Regions from separate parts of the Micromonospora taraxaci genome, predicted to be linked through region 1. Evidence: riboswitches for the same ligand, from Rfam matches in the RefSeq annotation. Region 1 holds a riboswitch; each other region holds the start of a gene.
What was found. Region 1 has a riboswitch for cyclic di-AMP ahead of FHU34_RS00970 (C40 family peptidase). Riboswitches for the same ligand answer to the same signal wherever they lie in the genome.

Region 1 (4,820 bases):
CGACGAGCCGTCGAACGTGCTGGCCCGGTAGTACTCGCCGGCCAGCACCGCGCCGACGGCGTACCGCTGTCCGGCGGCCAGGGTGTACTGCAGCGGTGAGATCGTCTGGTAGGGCACCCCGTCCGGGTACGCCGCCTGCTCCGGGTACGCCCGTCCGTACACGGGGACAATCGTCCGTCCGGGTTTCGGCGTGGCCACGACGCCGACGGTCCAGCTGGCGGTCGGCGCGGACGCCGGGTTGTGGAACCAGGCCCGCTGCCCGAGGTACCAGATCGCGGTCCAGTCACCCTGCCGTCCGGCGAGCGCGTACGTCTGCCCGGCGGATGCCCGCGCCCCGTGGTCCGACACGGCCATCGTGTTCGGGGTGCCGTCCGGCCGGAGCGCGATGTCGTTGACCAGCGGCGCGTCCGCGGACGGTGCGCTCCGCAGCACCACCGACGATGAGCCGCGCGGCGCGCACGGCACACCTGCGGTGACGCATCCGGTGAACGCCGGTTGGTTGGTGGCGTAGTCCGGGTCGATCCGGACCAGCCCGGTGGCCGGGGTGCCGGTGTCCAGTCGCGGCGCGTGCAGCAGGTCGAAGTAGTGCGTCCAGTCCCAGTACGGGCCTGGATCCCAGTGCATCCCACGCACGGTCGAGGCGACGGTGCCGGGCACGTTGTCGTGGCCGATGATGTGCTGGCGGTCCAGCGGGATGCCCAGCCGCAGCGCCAGGTGCCGGACCAGCTTCGCCGAGGTCCGGTACATCGCCTCCGTGTACCAGGTGCCCTGCGCGGCGAAGCCCTCGTGTTCGAGACCGATCGACTTGGCGTTGACGTACCAGTTGCCCGCGTGCCAGCCGACGTCCTTGGTCTTCACGTGCTGGGCGATGTGCCCGTCGACCGAGCGCAGCGAGTAGTGCCAGCTCACGTACGTCGGGTCCTGGACGAGTTTCAGGGTCGTCGCCCAGCTCGCCTCGGTGTCGTGGATGACGATGTACTCGATCTTCTGCCGGGCGGGCCGGTCCGAAAGATCGTGGTTGCCGTAGTCCCCGTCGCCGAACGCCTCGTAGGGTGCGGGGATCCACTCGCAGGAGATGGTGCGCGGGCACTCCACCCCGTCCGGGCGGGCCAGCCGGCGTAGGCCCAGCCGGTCCAACCAGGAGCGCTGGGGCTGTACCGCGATCGCCGGCAGGGTGATTCGCTGACCGTCGTCGGTCACCCGGGACTCGCCTGCGGCGATGGTGGTGAAGACCTCGTCGGCGAAGGCCGCTGCGGCGTCGGCGCTGTCCGCACCGGCGTAGCGGGCCACCGCGCCGTACCAGGCCGCCGGATCGGTGTCCGCGCCGACCGGTGCACCCAACTCCCGCTGGTACGCGCTGAGCAGCGCAGCCCCGCCCCGGATGTTGACCTCCGCATCGGTGCGCAGCGCCTCGGGGGTGGCGCCGGTCAGCGCGGCTGCGGCGTCCACGGTCTGCAACGCGGCGGCGGCCGGCGCGGGGGCCTCGGCGGGTCGGGGCGCGGGCACCCGGGCGGGCCGGGAGTCGTCGCCGCGTGGGTCCTCGGCACCGGCATCGTGGTGGCCGCGCCCGGGTAGAGCGGCGACGTGGCGGGCGTCGGTCAGGTGCATCGGGCCGTAGCCACCACTCGTGCTCGGTGTGCCGGCGTTGCTGTCCCAGCGGGACTCCAGGTAGGAGACGCCGAGCAGCACACCGGCCGGTACGCCGTACTCCGTCGCCGCAGCGGCGTACTGCTGCTGGCGATCGGTGGTGGGTGCGGCGGCGGCCGCCGCCGAGAGTGGCACCGCGCTCGCGGCGGCGATGACGGTGGTGGCGAGCAGTGCGCGCCAGCCGGTCGACAGGGTTGGATGGTGCATCGAACCCCCTAGATTCTCGCGGGTAGAGGTCAGGTCACCATCGCGCCGCTGGAGAGTCCGCGTCAATACCTTTCCATCTATCGACTCGCTCAGAAAGAAATCTTCACACCGGGTCAGTGACCCCCACTCGATCGGTACGGAGTGTCACGGCCGCACGGGTTGCGGATTGGTAACAGGCGTCTCTACTCTGGTCATTCGTCGGCCCGATAGCAGCTCCGCCCAGCCCGGGCGGTAACGGACCGACACCGCCGAGTCGTTTCCGAGCGAACCGGGGACCCAGGTCCCTCGGGGTGAATCCGCAGCCACTGCGGTAGGGCGCCGACTTCCCGCCCGAACCCGTCAGCTAACCCGGTAGGCGGTCAGGAAGAAGGAGTACGGAACCCCGGTGGCACTCCATGCCCCGCGGCCGTCGTCCGAGCGGTCGGCAGCAGCCGGCCCGACGCCGATCGTGCCGCGCCCACGCTGGTCCCGCTTCACCACCGCTCTCGCCGCGCTGGTCGGCGTCGCCGTCGTCCTGACGGGCAGCGCCACGGCGGCCCACGCCGACCCGTCCGTCGCGGAGATCGAGCGTCAGATCGACGAGGACTGGAACAAACTCGAACCGATCATCGAACGGCACAACGCCACCCGGACCGACCTCGCCGTCAAGCGCAAGCAGGCGGACGCTCTGGCCACCCGCATCGCCCCGCTCGAACAGCAGGTCGACGCCGCGATGGACAAGGTCAGCGCCCTCGCCGTGCGGGCGTACAAGGGTGAGACCGTGTCGACCGTCAACGCGATGCTGGGCAGCCGGTCACCGAGCGAGGTGGTCAGTCAGCTCGAAATGCTCGACCGGTTCGCGCACAACCAGCAACAGGACGTACGCGAGGTGGCCGACCTGCGGGACGAGTTGGCCGCGCAGAAGGCGCCGCTGGACGAGATGGTGGCCCAGCTGACCCGTACCGAGGCTCAGCTGGCCGCGAAGAAGAAGCAGATCAACGAAGAGATCGACCGGCTGCAGAAGCTTCGCCTCAAGGTGTACGGCAACGGTGGCGGTGGTTCGTTGCGCCCCGCGCCCTGCCCCGGCAGCTATCCCGGCGGCGCCGCGGGCGTCGCGGTGAAGTTCGCCTGCGCACAGATCGGCAAGCCCTACGTGTGGGGCGCCGAGGGACCCAACTCGTACGACTGCTCCGGGCTGATGCTGGCCGCCTGGGCGAAGGCCGGTGTGTCGTTGCCGCACAACGCCGCCCAGCAGAGCCGCGTCACCAAGGACGTCAGCAAGGGCGACCTGCGCCCCGGCGACCTGGTCTTCTACTACAGCGACATCCACCACGTCGGCATGTACGTCGGCGGCGGCTGGGTGGTGCACGCCTCGCAGGCCGGCCAACCGGTCAAGATGAAGAAGGTCGACGACGGCCCGATCCACAGCTACGGCCGTCCAGGCTGATCGGGAGTGACCGAAGGGCCCGTCGCGATCCGTCGCGGCGGGCCCTCGTCGTCACGGGTTCAGCGGGTCGGCCAGGTGCGCCAGTGCTGCCAGGCGCGGCTCGGCGTCGGGCCCCGCTGGCCCTGGTAGCGGGATCCGTAGACCACCGAGCCGTACGGGTGCTCCGCCGGCGAGGAGAGCCGGAAGATGCAGAGCTGCCCGATCTTCATGCCCGGCCAGAGGGTGATCGGCAGGTTCGCCACGTTGGAGAGCTCCAGCGTCACGTGTCCGGAGAAGCCGGGGTCGATGAAGCCGGCGGTGGAGTGCGTGAGCAACCCGAGCCGGCCCAGTGAGCTCTTGCCTTCGAGTCGGCCGGCGAGCTGGTCACCCAGGGAGATGACCTCCAGCGTCGAGGCGAGCACGAACTCCCCCGGGTGCAGCACGAACGGCTCGCCGTCGGGCACCTCGACCGCCGAGGTCAGGTCGTCCTGCTGCATCGCCGGATCGATGTGGGTGTAGAGGTGGTTGTTGAAGACCCGGAACAGCCGGTCGAGTCGGACGTCGATGCTGGAGGGTTGGACCAGGGTGGGCTCGAACGGCTCCAGGCCCAGCGTGCCGGCCTTGATCTCGGAGACCAGGTCGCGGTCGGAGAGCAGCATCGGACCACCATAGCCGCGTTGCCGAAACCGGCCGGATTCGGTGCCGGTGACCAGCGCGTCGAGGTCGCCCGTCGTACATTTGTTCGATAGAATGCTCGCATGGCTTCCTGGTCCGATTTCGCCGCCGACGAGCCCCGACTCGCCGACGGGATCCGCGTTCTCCTTCAGCAGTACGGGCCGGGCTTCGGCTACCTGGCCACGGTCCGCGCCGACGGCGGGCCCCGCGTTCATCCGGTCTCCCCGGTCATCACGGACGAAGGTCTCTTCTGCTTCATCATCGACTCCCCGAAGCGCCGCGACCTCGAACGCGACGGCCGTTACGCGCTGCACTCGTTCCCCCCGGAGGAGAGCGACGACGAGGCCTACCTGGCGGGGCACGCTCGTCCGGTGACCGATCCGGTCCGGGTCGCGCGGCTGGCGCAGAGTGCCCGGGCCGAGCAGCAGGTCGACTGGCGGTTGTTCGAGTTCACCGTCGACGTGGCAATGCTGACCCGCCGCGAGCAGCACGTCGCCGGCGTCCCGGGTGTCACGCCGAGCCGGCCGGCTGTCCGGGTCTGGCTGGACCCGCACGCCCCGTCGGCGACGGCCGCGCCGGTCGCCGTGCCACAGGCTCGGCCGACCCGCCTCAGCCGTGACGTGCAGTGCACGGCCGCCTGACCGGGGCTCTGACACGACGGTGTCGGCTCCGTCGTGACGGAGCCGACACCGGTTGTACGCGGAGCAGTTAGGCCGCGCGGTAGGCGTTCCAGGCGGTGATCATGCGGCTGGCCTGACCAGGGGTGAACTGGTACATGCACGAGTCGTAGGTGTAGTCCATGAAGTTGGTGATCGGGTCCAGCCCGGTCGCCGAGCAGGTGTCGCGCCCGGTCGGGCACTGGTACGCCGGCGAGGCCTCGGCCGGG
Region 2 (4,820 bases), 5.1 Mb from region 1:
ACGACGAGCCGGTCGCCGAGCGCCAGGCCGCGCGCTATCCGGTCGGCGAACCCCGCAAAGGTGTACGACGGCAGCGGCTCCGCCCAGCCGTGGCCGGCGAGGTCCGGTGCCAGCCACCGCCCCGCCCAGCGCTGCTCCAGCAGCGGCGCCCACGGCAACCAGACGTCCCCGGTCGTGCCCATTCCGTGCAGGAGCAGCAGGACCCGCCCGCGACCGGCTTGACCACCCGATTCATCCACCACGGCCGCAGTCTCCCACGGTTCACGGCCCGGTACGAGAGTCGTCATCCACGCCGCTTCCCGCGCGACGCTGACGGCACCGACGAAAAACGCCGCGGGCGCCGCCCCCTTGTGGGGGACGACGCCCGCGGCGGTCAGCGTGCCTGGGTCAGGCGGAGTAGCCCCGGCTGGCGATCCAGTTGGCCAGGTCGATGGTGGTGATCCAGTACGACGGGTCGGCCGCGTTGGCCGAGTCGGCGATCCGCACGGTGCGGCCGTTGTCCTTGTAACCCACGACGGCGATGTAGTGCCCGCCGCCGTAGGAGTGGTAACCGCCGTTGGTGTCGACGGCGTCGCCGACGACGTTCGCGACCACGCCACGGCCGTCGGTGATGGCCTTGACGACGTCGGCCTGGAGCCGGTCCATCTGGGCCGGGCTGGGGGCGCCGGCGAACATCCGAGTCCGGTACGGGGAACCCTTCACCTCGGCGTTGAGGACGCGGGTGGTGTCCTCGGCCGAGTTGGTGCCCATCTCGGTGGTGCCCAGCTCGGCGCCGAGCTCCTCCTGGGTGCGGTCGATACCGGTGGCGCTGAGGGCGTTCCGGGTGGCCGCCGGGCCGCAGTTGTAGTACGTGTTCTGCGCCTCGTAGTCGTAGGCCAGCACCTTGGTCGCGGGTGGCTTCGGCGGCGTCGGCTTACGGGTGAGGTCGGGGTTGGCCTTCGCCTTGGCCGCCGGCGACGCGGCGCTGGTGGCCGGGGCGGCGGTGCTCGGCGCGGCGCTGGCCGACGGGGACGCCTCACGCACCTCGCCGCGGGAGGCGGCAACGTCGCTGCGCATCTCGGCGACGGTGGTCGCGGTGCGCTGGCCGGCGGGTGCGTCGTCGGCGGTGGTGAGCAGGGCGCCGGTGGTGGTGGCGATCGCGAGGGCCGCGGCGGAGGCGGCAACGATCTGGTACGGGCGCTCGGTGGCGAAACGGCGGAGCTGACGCTGCAGGGTGTGCTTCACGGGGTCCTCCACGGATCGGGGGGAGAGCGGCACACCGGCGACCGGACCGGTATCCGGGCAGGCGCCAGCGCGCGGACCGTGGTCCGCGGATGGTGAACCGCTCAGGGGAACGCCCGGCGTGGCCGGGCGGTGAGGCGATGACCCGGGGGTCAGCTCACCGTCACTGGACGAATGAGCGGGGGCACCGCTGCGCCGTGGAGGCGAGGGAACAACCGAGGGGTGGAAAGGTGCTGCACGAGGATGGAACTCCTTCCGACACCGCCTACCGGGTTAGCTGACGGATTCGGGCGGGAAGATCGCCCTACCGCGGGCTGTGGCTCGCGGATTCACCCCGGACTTACTGGTGGGTCCCCGGTTCGTTCATCACGATTGAGCGGGTCGGCGCGGCGTCGCCTCTTGCGATCGGTTACCGCACCGGACGGGACGACAGTACTGGCCCGTCCGCACCCCTGCCAAGCCAGCTCCACCTGCGTAAACCTGAAATAGCGTAGCAATTTCTGCGCGTATTGCCGCTGACGTGACTCGATGGGACAAGCGGTTACGGTGACGCCTACGGGCGACAACCGGACAGGCCGCCGAGAATGCGACCAGATTCACCGGAAGAATCGTGCCGATCGCGCCGGACGCCCGATTCTCGGTCGGCGTGAGCCGGCTCACGTCACGGATCGGGCTCAACTCGCCCGCGCCGGCCGCCACCGCGCCACGACAGCGGGTCGGAACACACCGGTCACCGCCCGGCGCGCGGGTAGCGGGTTCGGTCGCAGCCGGGCCGCCGCCGCGCAGGTCTCCGCTGCGAGGGCTCGCGCTGAGTCGGCAGCCAGTTCCGCGTCCCGCCAGGCAGCACGCTCCCGGGATGCGGCGGCCTGGTAGTCGGCCAGCCTGGCGTCCCGGATCGTCCGGCTGAACAGCACCTCCTGCTCGACCGGGTGCCGCCGGGGATCCCAGCCGCGCCGGTGCGCGAACACGTCGCCGAGCTGCGCCATGCTCAGGTCACCCCGCCAGTACGCCGTCATCGCGGCCCGGTGCAGGTAGCGCTCGCGGGCGGCGTACTCGGCCGGGGTGCGGGGGGTCTGCGGGGTGGGCAGCGCCTCGGCGCCGGCGAAGCGACGGGCGGCGGTGTCCGCCTCGTCGTAGGCGCACCAGGCCCGCTCCATCTCCTCCTGAGCGGTCAGCCAGTCAGCACGTCGCCGCTGCGCGGTCCTGGCCGCGCCGGTCGCGGCGACCGCTACCTCCTCGGCGTACCGGCGCAGGTCGGCAGCCTCGGCGGCGGCCACCTCACGAGCGGTGGGGGCGGCCGTGCGCGGGTCGTCCGAGGGTGTGTCCCGCTCGGGGCGGGCCACCAGCAGGGCGAGTACGCCCAGGGCCAGCAGGAACAGGGTGGACCAGATGGCGGCGGCCTGCGGCACCTCGGTCACGAACTGGTAGAAGACGGCGGTCTCCATGGTCGGCACCTCGGGAGAGAGCGATGCGATGGGGAGCCCCACCGCCACCGGGCCAGGGCGGAGCACGGGCCGGTGGGGCGCGGAGCTGGTGGGTCGACAGGCGCGGCGGGCGGGACGCTCGTCCCGGTGACTCAGCGCCCGGGTGGCGCCCGGGGTGCCCGGCTGCTCGGGCCGTGGACCAGGGGCAGCCGGTCGGACCCGGCCGCGCGCACCGGCAGCGGGCCGGTCCGGGCAGTGGCCTGGTCGCCGGGCGGAGCCGATTGCGGGTCGACCGACCACGCCGAGGAGAATTCCTCGACGGGCTCCTCGGTCGTCGCCTGCGCCTCGTGCACCGCCCCCTGCGCGGAGGTGGACGGGCAGGTCGCCGGGAGTGCGCCGAGGGCGAACGGAGTTGGCACAGCGGCCGAGGCCGGGCCCGCGCCGAGCGCCAGGGCCGCGACGACGGCGAGGCTGGTCAGCACCCGCGTCGCCCAGCGCGCCACCCACCACAGCGGACAGGTGAACGCGACCGGAAGCACGACCTCACGCTACCGTCGTGCCGACCTCGACGCACCGACCACGGGCGTGTCGTCGCACGCCGCGCCGAACCCCACTGAGCAGGGTGGACGGTGTCAGCGCGAGTCGGCGTACGTTGATCGACCGTTGGTCTGCTGCCCGCTCTCCCCGGCGGCGTCGGGACCGCCCGCGCGTTGGCGGGGGACGGACGCCGGACGAGCTGGGCGGCGCGGTGCGAGTCGACGCATCATCGGCGTCTCCACGAAGCGGTGCAGCAGCCCGGCGAGGACCAGGTTCACCGCCAGGAAGCCGAGCACCACGGCCGGCCCGCGCCAGCCCGTGAACCCGGTCCCCCAGTCACCGCTCCACCGCAGCACGCTCGTCATCACCAGGACGTGGACCAGGTAGAAGGCGAAGGAGACCTCCCCGAGCCAGACCAGCGGCCGGGACCGCCACGGGGAGCGCTTGTCCCGCACGTCGGCGTCCGCGGCGGCGGTGATCACCAGCAGGTACGCGACGGCGAGCAGCGTCGTCCACAGCTCCGCGCGGATCCACTGCGCGGCCGCCACCCAGGTGCCCACGAAGACCAGGCTGGCGACGGTGAGCCCCGGGCCGCGCCAGAGACCCCGCCGCATCAGCTCGGCCGCGACGGCGCCCAACCAGAACTCGAGCGACCGTACGGGCGGGAAGATCTGGGTGAACCACCACCGGCTCACCTCCGGCACCAACTGCTGGGCCGGCCAGAGCGCGAGGATCAGCAGCGGCAGCGCGACGATCAGCACCCAGAGCAGCTTCGGGCTGGCCCGGCGTAGCAGCGGCAGCGCCAGGGGCAGGCACAGGTAGAAGAAGAACTCGCAGGAGAGCGACCAGCTCACCGTGTTGACGCTGTAGAACCAGCCCATCCGGGGGTCCCACGCCTGCAACAGCAGCAGGTTCTCCAACGCGACCGCCGGCAGGACCGGATCGGCGAACCACCAGGCGACCAGCAGGGCCGCACCCCACAGCACGACGTGGTTCGGGTAGATCTTGGCAACTCGACGCCGCCAGAAGGTGCGCCGGGAGTCGCCGACGCGGGCCGACCAGACCAGCACGAAACCGCTGAGGATGAAGAAGAACTGCACCCCGGACAGGCCGAGCGTGAACAGCGCGTCGACCACCGCCTTGTAGTCCGGTTCGGCGATGATCCGCATGGTGCCGGCGTGGAAGCCGAAGACCAGTAACGCGGCGATCCAGCGCAGCCCTGTCAGCGAGGGCAGCCGGGCGGGCGTGACGGCGGGCCGTGCGGTCGACACCGCAGCGGCGCTGGTCATGCCGGGATCCTGAAGATCGGCAGGGTCACCAGCACGTCCGTATCCTCCTCGGCGCGGCGTCGGACGACGCGACGGCGACGCCCGCGACGGCCCGGCAGGGCCGCACCGAGGCACCCTACCGGGTCACTCTCGGGTGAACCGGACGTGTCCCACCCGCCGACGGCGGTACGGGCACGCCACGGTCGCCGGATTGGTGGACTGCGGGCCTGCCGCCGTTAACCTCCCGCTCGGGGGGAGTTCAGGGACTCCACCATCGGCGGTCACGTCAGGTTCCGGGTTCGGCCACCCTGACCGTCAAAGGTGGCGGGCGTGGTCAATGAGCCGACGCACGCACCGCTGCTGAGCATCG
Region 3 (4,820 bases), on a different contig from region 1:
GTACCAGGTGCAGCACCGCAGCGCCCCGAGCCGACCACCCGTCGGTCGCCGCCTCCAGCTCGTACGGGAGTGACAGACCCAGTTCCCGCAGCAGCGCCGCACCGCCCACGGCGTACTCCGTACCGTCGATTGTCGCCCGCACACCGCGGCCCGGCAGCGACCGGAACCCGGCGGCCGGGAGCGGGCCGGCAGACCCGGCCGCCGCCACGATCGCGCGGGCCAGCGGATGCTCGCTGTCCGACTCGACGCCCGCCGCGATCCGCAGCACCTCGTCCCGCTCGGTGCCCGGCACCGTCGCCACGTCGGTCACCACGTGTTCGCCCCGGGTCAGCGTGCCGGTCTTGTCGAAGAGCACCGCGCCCACGGTCCGCATCCGCTCCAACGCCAACCGGTCCTTCACCAGGATCCCGGACCGCGCGGCCAACGCGGTGGAGAGCGCGACGACGAGAGGAATGGCGAGACCGAGGGCGTGTGGGCAGGCGATCACCAGGACGGTGACCGCGCGGACCACCGCCTCGTCGGGTCGACCGAGCGCGGCCCAGACCAGCACGGTCAGCACGGCCGTGCCGGTGGCGACGTAGAACAGCGCGGCGGCGAACCGGTCGGCCAGCAGTTGGGCCCGCCCGCCGGAACCCTGGGCCTGCGCGACCATCCGCTGGATGCCGGCGAGCGCGGTCTGCTCACCCAGCGCCTCGACGCGTACCCGGATCGCCGAGTCGGTGGCCACCGTGCCGGCCACCACCCGGTCACCCGCGGACCGGGCGACCGGCCGTGACTCACCGGTGATCATCGACTCGTCCAACTCGGCGTCACCGTCGACGATGCGGCCATCCGCCGGCACCCGACCGCCCGGGCGGACCAGCACTACGTCACCGACCCGCAGGTCGGACACCGCCACCGCCTCGACCTGTCCGTCCGCCGCGACGCGCTCGGTCTCGTCCGGCAGCAGCGCGGCCAGCGCCGCGAGCGCTCCCCGGGCCTGCCCGATGGCCTTCATCTCCTGCCAGTGGCCGAGCAGCATGATGGTGACCAGGGCGGCCAACTCCCACCAGAAGTCCAGGTCGAAGGCGCCCACGCTGGTCGCCAGGGACGCGGCGTAGGCGACGGTGATCGCCATCGCGACCAGCAGCATCATCCCGGGCGCGCGGTCCCGCACCTCCCGCACCACACCCACGAGGAACGGCCAGCCGCCCCACCAGAACACCACCGAGCCGAGCACCGGGCCCACCCACGAGCGGCCGGGTACGTCCCAACCCAGGCCCAACTGATCCCACACCAGGTGGCTGGTCAGGACCACCGGGACCGTGAGAGCCAGACAGATCCAGAAGCGCCGACGGAACATCTCGGGATCGTGCCCGGCGTGCTTGTCGTGCCCGGCGTGCTTGTCGTGCTGCGGTGACGCGGCCGGGGCGTGCTGGCCGGGGTCGGGCGGTGACGGCACGGGCATGTCTCCACGATGCCGGTCCGGGAACCGCCACGCGGGCGGTTCCACCACCGACACTCCGTCACGACCTGCATCCCCCGACCGTGCTGGTTAGCATTTCCCACGATGACCCCCGGCAGACCGAGGCACGAACGGGCACCCGCGCCAGCGCGCGGTGGTGTCGCGGCTGGCCGGTCGGGTCCGACCCTACCGTCCGTGACCGAGCGGTCGTCAGCCGGCGAACCATCGCGTTCCCCCACCACGTTTCCGCAGTGACGGTGAACCGACCGGCCCACTGACACGTACCCCGCACCGGATCGTTGGGAGTCTCACCTTGGGTTCCGACCACGCCCGTCCCGCTCCGTCCGCCCCGCCCCGGGTGCGACGGATCCTCGTCATGACCGTGGTGCCTCTCTTCGTCGCCACCGTCATCGCGGCCGTGCTCCTCTGGCCGCGCGGCGGGTCACCACAGTCCGACGGCGGGGCGGACGTGCCGCGCTACAGCGGCACTGTGACCCGGGTGGTGATGGAGCCGTGCCCGCCGTCGCCGTCGAGCCCCGAGGGCACACCGCGCGTCGGCGACGGGCGCTGCGGCACTGTCGACGTCCGCGTGGACGACGGGCCGTCGGCCGGACAGCAGGTCGAGACGCCGGTGCCCGACGGGCCGGGCGCACCCCGGGTGGAGGTCGGCGACGAGGTCATCCTGGTCGAGCTGACCGACCCCACCGATCCCACCATCAGCAACTGGAACGTCGCCGAGCACCAGCGGGGCACCCCGATGCTGTGGTTGGCCGTCGTCTTCGCCGCCGCGATCGTCGCGTTCGGTCGGTGGCGGGGTCTCGCCGCGCTCGCCGGGCTGGCCGCCAGCTTCGCCATCCTGCTCACCTTCGTACTGCCGGGTATCGGCGCGGGGAAGTCACCCCTGCTGGTGGCGGTGGTCGGCGCCGCCCTGATCATGTTCGTGGTGCTCTACCTGACACACGGGGTCAGCGCACAGACCTCGGTAGCGGTGCTCGGCACCCTGGGCAGCCTGGTGTTGACCGGCGTGCTCGCCACCGTCGCCACCGCCGCGACCCACCTCACCGGCTTCGGCAGCGAGGAAGCCACCACCCTGTCGATGTTCCAGGGCGACGTGGACCTGCACGGCCTGCTGCTCGCCGGAATCATCATCGGATCGCTCGGGGTGCTCGACGACGTGACAGTCACCCAGGCGGCCACCGTCACCGAACTGGCGCACGCCAACCCCGGCCTGACCCGGTTGCAGCTGTACCGCGCGGCAACCCGGGTCGGTCGGGCGCACATCGCGTCCACTGTCAACACCATCGTGCTGGCGTACGCGGGCGCGTCGCTGCCGCTGTTGCTCCTGCTCACCGCGGACGCGCGGCCGATCGGGCAGATCCTCACCAGCGAGTTCCTCGCCCAGGAGATCGTCCGCAGCGCGGTCGCCACCCTCGGCCTGATCGCCGCCGTGCCGCTGACCACCGGACTGGCGGCGGTGGTGACCGCCGCCGGTCGCACCGACGCTCTGTCGCCCGCCGCCGGTCGCACCGACGCCACGTCGCCCGCCGACGCTTCCGCCCCGCGACCGCAGACGGACCGGGCGGAGGCACTGGCCGCACTGATCTCACCGCGAACGGGTCACCCCGACGAGTCGGACCCGACGCGGACTCCACCCCCATCTACCGCCGCCGACCGGTGGCCGGAGCCGAACAGGAGCACGGATACGACATGGTGACACTCCTCAGCGTGACCAGATCGGGCCTCCACCCTGAGAACCGCGTCACTGGTCACTCAACGCTATGGCGAAATGACACTTTTGGTCGGCATCCAGGCGTAGCTCACCCGGTCGACTCTCGGGTAACCTCGCTGCCGGTCACCGATGAAGGCGCGAAGCGGCGTCTGCGGTGCCACCGCCCAATCGCCAACCGGCGAGCCGGGGACCCAGGTACGTGGGGTGAATCCGCGTCAGCGGTAGGGGCCACTTCCGCCCCGAACCCGTCAGCTAACCCGGTCGGCGGTCGACGGAAGGGAACATTGTGACGGCACCCCTACGCCGCTGGTTGACACCCGTGGTGGCCGTGATCGCCGCACTCACCGTGCTCGCCGGGCCCCTCCCGGCCCACGCCGCCCCGACGACTCCCACCCCGTCCGGGCACGAGGAGGACGGCGAGCCAAAGCTGCTCACCGACGTCATCGAGCAGGCCAACCGCGACTACTCCGCCGCCAAGTCCCAACTGGACAAGTCCAAGAAGCGGCAGAGCGAGCTGACGCAGCAGGTCGATCGGGCCCGGGCCGACCTGGACGCGCTGGCCCCCCAGGTCGGGCAGATCGCCGCCCAGTCGTACCGGACCGGCCGGATCGGCGCGCTCGCGATGCTGCTGGAGAGCAAGGCTCCCGACGCGTTCGTCCAGCGGGCCTCGCTGCTCGACGAGATGAACATGGTCAACGAGAAGAAGCTCGCCGAGGTCAACGCGGTGAAGGCCCGCGCCGAGCAGGCCAAGCTACTTCTCGACGCGGAGGTCCGCGAGCAGCAGAAGCAGACCGCCCTGATGGCCAAGCGCAAGAGCGAGGCGGACAAGGCGCTCTCCCTCGTCGGCGGCAAGGGCTTCACCGGCGGCCTGGTCGACGCCACCTCGAAGGTCGCCAAGATCGGCCCGGGTCGCACCGCCGACGGTGACTGGAAGCCGCAGTCGTGCAGCGAGAAGGACCCGACCACGTCCGGCTGCGTCACGCCCCGCACGCTGCACGCGTACAAGGAGGTCAAGGCGGCCGGCTTCAACCGGTTCGTCGGCTGCTACCGCTCCGGTGGGCCGTGGGAGCACCCGAAGGGCCGCGCCTGCGACTGGTCGTTGCAGAAGAGCGGCTTCGCCCCGTGGCACAACGACGACACCCGGAAGTACGGCAACAACGTCGCCGCCTTCCTCATCCGTAACGCCGACCGGCTGGGCATCTACTACGTCATCTGGAACCGGCAGATCTGGTTCCCGGCGACCGGTTGGAGTTCGTACAGCGGGCCGTCGAACCACACCGACCACGTCCACATGTCGCTGCTCTGACCCGCAGGACATTCGTCGAGGGCCGTTCCGCGTCGCGCGGAGCGGCCCTCGTCTCGCGTCAGGCCCCGAAACGCGCGGCCCTCGTCGTGTCAGGCCGCGGCGGGCGCTGCCGGGTCGGCGTCGAGCGTCGTGAGGCCGGCCGGCACGGCGGCCACCGCGCGCACCTCTCCAGCGGCGAGCCGGTACGACACACCCACCACCGCGCACCGCCCCTGCGCCACCGCACCGGCCAGCACGGGCGACTGGCCGAGCAACGTCTCGACGGTCTGTGCGATGTGGACGTCGACGATGCCGTCGATGTCCTGCACACCCTCGGCCTCGGCCCGGCGCAGGCTGGGCAG

Region 2: linked by a shared signal. The riboswitch ahead of FHU34_RS24015 (C39 family peptidase) and the one ahead of FHU34_RS00970 (C40 family peptidase) in region 1 are both predicted to bind cyclic di-AMP.
Region 3: linked by a shared signal. The riboswitch ahead of FHU34_RS30365 (coiled-coil domain-containing protein) and the one ahead of FHU34_RS00970 (C40 family peptidase) in region 1 are both predicted to bind cyclic di-AMP.

Annotation. Positions count from the first base shown of each region.
Region 1 is NZ_VIWZ01000001.1:191,195-196,014, reverse strand. Features, by position in the region: gene FHU34_RS00975 (N-acetylmuramoyl-L-alanine amidase) at 1-1,854, opposite strand, end outside; cyclic di-AMP (ydaO/yuaA leader) riboswitch at 2,091-2,226, shown strand; gene FHU34_RS00970 (C40 family peptidase) at 2,240-3,280, shown strand; gene dcd (dCTP deaminase) at 3,340-3,918, opposite strand; gene FHU34_RS00960 (pyridoxamine 5'-phosphate oxidase family protein) at 4,018-4,575, shown strand; gene FHU34_RS00955 (zinc metalloprotease) at 4,643-4,820, opposite strand, start outside.
Region 2 is NZ_VIWZ01000001.1:5,313,491-5,318,310, forward strand. Features, by position in the region: gene FHU34_RS24010 (alpha/beta fold hydrolase) at 1-242, opposite strand, end outside; gene FHU34_RS24015 (C39 family peptidase) at 388-1,236, opposite strand; cyclic di-AMP (ydaO/yuaA leader) riboswitch at 1,469-1,610, opposite strand; gene FHU34_RS24020 (hypothetical protein) at 1,896-2,666, opposite strand; gene FHU34_RS24025 (hypothetical protein) at 2,798-3,184, opposite strand; gene FHU34_RS24030 (acyltransferase family protein) at 3,278-4,471, opposite strand; gene FHU34_RS24035 (glycosyltransferase family 2 protein) at 4,781-4,820, shown strand, end outside.
Region 3 is NZ_VIWZ01000002.1:271,888-276,707, reverse strand. Features, by position in the region: gene FHU34_RS30375 (heavy metal translocating P-type ATPase) at 1-1,447, opposite strand, end outside; gene FHU34_RS30370 (YibE/F family protein) at 1,758-3,158, shown strand; cyclic di-AMP (ydaO/yuaA leader) riboswitch at 3,325-3,455, shown strand; gene FHU34_RS30365 (coiled-coil domain-containing protein) at 3,460-4,479, shown strand; gene FHU34_RS30360 (carbonic anhydrase) at 4,569-4,820, opposite strand, start outside.